2 regions of the Arthrobacter sp. Y3224055 genome follow, and region 2 is predicted to be linked to the other one. Evidence: riboswitches for the same ligand, from Rfam matches in the RefSeq annotation. Region 2 holds a riboswitch; the other holds the start of a gene.
The links. Region 2 has a riboswitch for cyclic di-AMP ahead of AC5RTY_RS16530 (NlpC/P60 family protein). Riboswitches for the same ligand answer to the same signal wherever they lie in the genome.
Positions count from the first base shown of each region.

Region 1 (3,393 bases), on a different contig from region 2:
CCACGGCCATGGTCAGCATGAACGCCGTGGTCAGCCACTGCGCCGCGCGGGCGCTGATGCCCAGGTCGTCCATCAGGTCGGTCAGCGCCACGGACATGATGGTCTCGTTCAGGATCACCACGAACGCAGACATCAACAGGATGCCAATCACGCGGCGGTTCCGGCGCGACTCATCAGCCGTCAGCCCGCTGCCGCGGGCGGGTCCGGGCCGTGCCGAGGCTCTGTTCGTCGACATATCTTTATTCACGGGAAGATCCTCGCGTGGAAATCGTGCTGTTGGGGGCGGCCGGAAACAGCCCAAGAAGGCCGGGCGCAGGCGGAGTAACAGCTTAACCTGCCCCCACTGACTCCTATTCCCGGCGGTCAACCTCGAATAAACAACGACGCCGGTGCTCGCCGCCGGGCGGCAACCGCCTCCTGCGGGGGAGGGGCGCGCGCCAATGGTTCCCCCACCGGTCCCCTTCAAGAGGACTCCGGCCGCGTCGTTTAAGTGGAGGGAAAGTCGCGCTTACGGGTTAAAAGAGGAGAAGCCCCGCCGGCGCAAGGCCGACGAGGCTTCCCTGTGATCCTGGACCGGCCGTTGGGGGATTAGCCGGTCCAGGAGTTTTAGGGGTGGTTACATCGTGTAGTAACCGGTAACGGGCATGGCGTTCACGTCGTGCACCATGGTGCCCTGACTCGGGTTCAGGGCGCTGATCATTTTGCCGCCGCCCAGGTAGATGCCCACGTGGCCGCCGCCGTTCTGCACCACCAGGTCGCCCGGCTGCGGGTTGCTGGTCGGGGTAAGGGCGCCGCCCTGGTGCTGGCTGAGGCGGGGGAGGTCAACGCCGGCCTGGGCGTAGACCCACTGGGTGAAGCCGGAGCAGTCCCAGCCGGCCGTGGAGGTGCCGCCCCAGACGTAGGGCGTGCCCTGGGCGGACAGGGCGATGTCCACGATGCTCTGGTTGCCACCGGTGGAGGCCGGCTTGATGTCGGCGCTGGCCAGCGAGACAGTCGCGGCGTCGGTCGACGCAGCCAGGGTCGTAGCGGCTCCGCCGCCGGCCTGCGCTGCCTGTCCGCCACCGGACTGTGCGGATCCGGTCAGCGCGATCTGGTCGCCCGGGTAGATGATGGAGTACGCGCCCAGGCCGTTGATGGCCAGCACGTCCTGCACATTCTTGCCGTACTGGGCGGCAATCGTGCCCACGGTGTCGCCCGCGACCACGGTGTGCGTGGTGGCACCGGTAGCGGCACCGGCGTCGGCGGCCGAGCTGGTAACGGAAGCGCGCTCCACCTCGAAGCCGGCGTTGGCCGGAGCGGCAACGGTGTCCGTTGCATTGGCAGCGCCGTAGGTCGGGACCGTGACATCGGCGGCGGCATTGGCCGGCAGGCCGGCACCCAGCATCAGGCCACCGGCGGCGGTGACGACGGCGGCGCCGCGGCCGACGGTTCCGGCGCGGGACGATACAGCCTGGGACAGACCGGCCACGGTGGTGTTGCGGACCGGGGTGGCACGGTGGCGTGCGCGATTGTTTTTGAGCAGCAAGAAGATACCTCTCCCAATGCCTGCGAGGTAAGCTGTCGGGTTCGGGTGGGAGTCACCCGGCCGTGCGGCAGTGCGGTAAGCACTCCGTACGACTTAACCCCAAGAGCCCCAAGAGGGGCCCGGAATGTGGGTCCCCCGCCTCTGCCAGATGTCTAGCGAACGAACTCGGAAAGGCTGGCAGAGCTAGGCAATACCCTCCGAGGACATCGGCGCATGATCGCCGACGTGCTGAAAACATTACATAACGGTTCGGTAACTGTCCAAGCCCTGAAATTTACCTGTGGATAACCTGAGAGCCATCTTGCGGTCAGGAGCGAGCAACCCCCAGGGGGCCGTTGCACGCGTCCGTCACGGTACAACGGGCGCAACAATCGGCCGATTAAGCAGTCGCTGCGGGCTAACTTGTACGCTGGCAGAGTGGTGGACTTCACGCTTAAACAGCTGCAGTACTTTGTGGCAGTCGCTGACCACGGCTCAATCTCGGCCGCCGCCGCCGCCAGCCACATCTCACAGGCGGCGATGTCCCAGGCGCTGACAGAGCTGGAGCGGATCGTCGGCGCGCAGCTGATGGTGCGGCACCGGTCCCGCGGAATCGCCCTGACCGGCGTCGGGCAGCAGTTCCTGCGCGACGTCCGGAGCCTGGTCCGGCACGCCGACGACGTGCAGAACAGCATCATCGAGCGCCAGCAGGGGTTGGTCGGCCCGCTGGCCATCGGCTGTTACAGCACCCTGTCCGCCTTCTGGGTTCCGGTGATCAGCGAACGGTTCATCAAGCCGCATCCGCGCCTCACCGTGACCATGGAGGAAGGCGAGGCCGCCGAGCTGCAGCACCGGATGCAAGAGGGCTATTTGGATGCGGTGCTGACCCATACGCGGCACCTCTTGCCCGGCGTGCAGGCCCGCACCGTCAAGGAAGGCCGGCCCTACGTCCTGCTTGCTGCAAGCCACCCGCTGGCTTCGCGCAAAAGCGTCCGGCTCGCCGAGCTGGCCGAAGAAGACTTCGTCTCGCTGGACATCCCCACCGTGCGAGATAACCAGTTGGTCAATCTGCGGCTGTCCGGGCTGGATCCGAAGATCGCCTGGCGATCGTCAAGTTTTGAGGCGGTGCGGGGCATGGTGGCGCGCGGCCTCGGCTACACCGTGCTGGTGCAGCGGCCGCCGGGCAATTACAGCTACGACGGGCTTCCCCTGGCCACGGTGGAAATCGACGGGCCGGTCGGTCACAGCGATGTCTGTGTGGCCTACGCCAGCGTCACCCGGCCCAGCCTCAGGCTGCGGGCATTCCTGGACTTCTGCGCAGAGGTTGGCGGCGCTGCGGCGAGCGGATGGGATGAGCACACGACGGCGTGATCCACCCTGAAGGCGCTGCGGCGAGCGGCTGGGATGAGCACACGACGGCGTGATCCCGCTTAACCGCGACGGCGGCCGCTGCCTCGGGCAACGGCCGCCGCATGCCGGTACGGCATGCTGGAGGAACTACATGTTCTCCGCGGTCAGGTCCTGGTCCTTTCCTTCCTTGATAGCCAGGATGCACAGCCCTGCGAGGACGAACGCGCCGGCCCAGACCGTCGCCACCAGCCACAGCTCGCCGCCGGCCGCCAGCACCAGCCCGCTGGCGATCATGGGGGTAAAACCTGCGCCCAGCGTCGAGGAGAGCTGGTAGACCAGCGAGGCGCCGGTGTAGCGCATCCGGGTCGGGAACAGCTCGGCGGTAAACGCCCCGAACGGTCCGAAGATCGTGCCCTGGATGACGCCGTTGGCCAGGAACAGCCCGATCGCGAACAGCCACAGCGTCCCGAGCTCCAGCATCCACATGATGGGGAAGGCCAGCACCGCGCCGGCGGTGATGCCGATCAGCATCACGGGCC
Region 1 covers NZ_JBNHGB010000006.1:256,691-260,083, reverse strand. Annotated here, with positions in the region: gene AC5RTY_RS15360 (MDR family MFS transporter) at 1-235, opposite strand, end outside; gene AC5RTY_RS15355 (C40 family peptidase) at 617-1,525, opposite strand; cyclic di-AMP (ydaO/yuaA leader) riboswitch at 1,529-1,693, opposite strand; gene AC5RTY_RS15350 (LysR substrate-binding domain-containing protein) at 1,943-2,875, shown strand; gene AC5RTY_RS15345 (MFS transporter) at 3,002-3,393, opposite strand, start outside.
Region 1: another riboswitch for cyclic di-AMP. It lies ahead of AC5RTY_RS15355 (C40 family peptidase); the one in region 2 lies ahead of AC5RTY_RS16530 (NlpC/P60 family protein).

Region 2 (3,393 bases):
ACGGCACCCTGGGCGGTGTCTGCGGCCTCCTCGACGACCGGGGCCACTTCCTCGGCCACGGCTTCGACGACAGGCTCGGGCTCCGGGGCCGGAGTGGACTTGATGGCGGGACGCGAGAAGGTCAGCTCGACGGCACTCGAAGCCTGGACGGTGTCCACCTGCACGCGGCTGGGTACGGACACCGTGGATGCGGTGCGTTCGATGGAGGTTGACTGCGCGGGAACCGCGGCGGTCAGGGCCAGTCCGGACGCGGCAGCGATCACGGCTGCCGAGCGACCCATGGATCCGGCATTGGACGAGACGGCTTTGGAAATCGTCTCCAGCGGGTTGGTGCGGACGGAAACGGCGCGGTGGCGCCCCGTAGCGGTGTCATTGAACACGTTAAAGGCCTCTCCCAATGCCTGCGAGGTGAGCTGTCGGATTCGGATGGGAGTGCATCCGGCCGCAGCCCTCCCCGGCATTGCCTGAGAGTGCTGGCGACTTAACCCCAAGGGTTCCTGTACGGAACCCGAAATTGGTTCCCCCGCCTCTGCCCGCGAAGTTTTTTGCGAACGGACTCCGGACGGTGGCAGAGCTCGGCAATCCACCCGGAGGTCCCAGCCGTTTGGCAACTGGCACGCGTTAGAGCGTATACGATCAATCACGCATTGTCACATTCTGATCACGGCGTGGTGATGTTTTGATTACGACAGCCGTCGGAGCCCTGCTGCCAGACGGTTCCGGGACGGGGCTGGTACGAAGGGTGCACCGTGCGTTTCGGGGCTGCGCGCACGTTCCAAGCGCCGTTGTCGCGCGGGTCTTCCGAACGGGTCATCCGCGCCCGTTTCCGAGCAGAGGTTCCGCGCGGCTCCGGACCCGACTTCGCGCACGGGTCTTCCGCGCGCCGACCGGACCCCTTCTTCGCGCCACTCCTGGGCAGGTCTGCCGCGCGCTGTGTCCGCGCGCCGATTCCGCCCAGGTCCTCCGCGCGCCGCACCCGCGCACCGATTCCACCCAGGTCCTCCGCGCGCCGTTTTTAACGCCCGCAGCGCGCCCCGAAGGACGCGCCGCGAGAAGGCCGTGACAGGAAGCGCTAGCCTGCCGGACGGATGAAGACCGGGCCGGAGCCGATGTAGGCGCTGCCCAGAACAGTGCTGTAGCCCGCCCATCCGCCGTGGACCGCCTGGCCGTTGCCGACGTAGATGGCCACGTGGGCCACGCCGGCACCGCCGTTGGCGTAGTAGATGATGTCGCCGGGCTGCGGGGTGGCCACCTGTGTGCCGTAGGCAAAGAACTGCGCCGGGGCGAGGTCGCCCACCGCGAAGCCTGCCGCGCGCAGGGCGTTCTCGACCAGGGCCGTGCAGTCCTGGGCGACGCCGATCTGTCCGTAGGCGGCCGCGACGATGGCGCCGGCGGCTCCGCTGGCGGCAGCCTCGCCGGCCTTCTTGACAGTCTTGGTTTCGTTCGACCCGGCGTCGTTGCCGGTCGTGGGGTTGATTTCGTTGGAGACGGCCTGGACAACCGGCTCCGGCGCGGGGGTGGAGGTGATCCCCGCGCGTTCGAAGGTCAGCTTCACGGCTGCGGAGGCCTGCACGGCTTCCACCTGCACGCGGGCCGGGGCCTCGACCCCTCGGTCAGCGCTGACAGCCTGGGCCGGGATGGTACCGGTCAGAACCAAGCCGGTAGCGGCGGCGATCACGGCACCCTGACGTCCCATGGTTCCCGCATTCGCGGACACAGCCTTGGAAATCGTCTCAAGCGGGCTCGTGCGGACGGGGGTCGCACGATGGCGGCCCGCAGTAATGCTCTTGGACACGGTCTGTACCTCTCCCAAATGCCTGCGAAGTGAGCTGTCGGGTTCGGATGGGAGTTCATCCGGCCGGCAGGCTGCGGGCTGGTGGCCCGGGCCTGGTCGGCTTTACCCCAAGGACACCGTGCGATGTCCGGGAAGTGGTTCCCCCGCCTCTGCCATGCGATTCGGTGCGAACGAACTTCGGGCGACGGCAGAGTTCGGCATTCCGCCCGAAGGTGCCAGCCTGTTGACGACGGGCACGGGTGAAACCTTATAACAATTTGCGGGATGTGTCACGTTCCGATTACGGCGTGTTCATCACAGCCAGCCGGTGGGGTCCACCAGCTTGTCGTTGACCATTACTTCGAAGTGGAGGTGGCAGCCAGTTGAGGCGCCGGTGGTGCCGCTTTGGCCCACCATCTCCCCGCGTTGCACGGTGGCACCGACGGACGTGTCAATGGTGCTCAGGTGGTTGTAGGTGGTCTTCAGGCCGTTGCCGTGGTCCACCACGATCCGGTTACCTCCGCCGCCGACTTGGAAGCCCGCCTCGACGACGGTTCCGCCGGCCGCTGCGTGGACGGGGGTGCCGCAGGCTGCTCCGTAGTCCTGGCCGGTGTGCAGCTCCCCGGCGTAGCCGGTGATGGGGCTGACGCGGTAGCCGAACGGCGACGTCATGGTCAGCTCGTCCATCGGCTGCGAGAGGGAGCCTTCGCTGCTGACGACCTTGGCATTGCTGCCCGAGGCGACCATGACCTGCTTCAGCTTCGTGTCCGGGTCGAATTTGCTGGTCAGGCCGGCACGCTCGAACGTCAGCCGGGCTTCGGTGGCGGCGGAGATGCTGCTGGCGGCCGGGGCATCCTGCGGGGCGTCGGCGGTGGCGCCGGCCGTCGTCGGCAGCATCACGGTCAGGGCCATCCCGGAGGCGGCTGCAACGATCGCTGTCTTATGCCCGACGTCGCGCGCGGCTGCTGCTACCGGAGACGGCGCCGGCTGGGCGCGGCGTCGGCCGGGCGTTGCGGCACGAGGGCGTGAGTGTTCGGCCGGGGCGGTTGAACGGCGCCGTCCCGAGGCTTTGTGTCCTGCCAAAATTCTGTTACCTCTCCCAAAGCGCCTGCGAAGTTAGCTGTCGGATTCGAGTCAAGAGAAAACTCGGCCACACCGCACAGAGCGCCGGTGGAACGATTCACCGAGGCTTTGCCCGCTGCGGCTTCACCCCAAGGCAGCGAACAAACTGCCGCTTGGTGGGTCCTCCGCCCCTGTCTCACGGATACACGCCTCCGCCGACAGGGTTCGGCTTGCGAAGGGTGTGGGAATCGATGTCTCGATGCCCGGGTCAACTATACGTAAAACTCCCCGAAAGTAATAAATCCGTTATCCGGGGTGCGTGTTTTCAAGGGTCAACGTTTCATCGCATTGATACAAAGATGTGCGCGGCAACTTCCGGAGGCAGTTCCAAGGCCCCTTCGATCCCCGGCACGCGCACGGAGATGTACTCGCCGGCGGTCTCCAGCTGAAGGCTTGCTCCCGGCTTCAAACCGCCCTCTTCCAGCTGGAGCAGCAGTTCCGGTTCCACCTGGATGGGCTCCGCCAGCCTGACGATGCTCACCTCTTTGTCGGACGTG
Region 2 covers NZ_JBNHGB010000008.1:55,042-58,434, reverse strand. Annotated here, with positions in the region: gene AC5RTY_RS16535 (NlpC/P60 family protein) at 1-380, opposite strand, end outside; cyclic di-AMP (ydaO/yuaA leader) riboswitch at 385-553, opposite strand; gene AC5RTY_RS16530 (NlpC/P60 family protein) at 1,073-1,696, opposite strand; cyclic di-AMP (ydaO/yuaA leader) riboswitch at 1,800-1,972, opposite strand; gene AC5RTY_RS16525 (M23 family metallopeptidase) at 2,090-2,686, opposite strand; cyclic di-AMP (ydaO/yuaA leader) riboswitch at 2,864-3,077, opposite strand; gene AC5RTY_RS16520 (iron-dependent transcriptional repressor DtxR) at 3,177-3,393, opposite strand, start outside.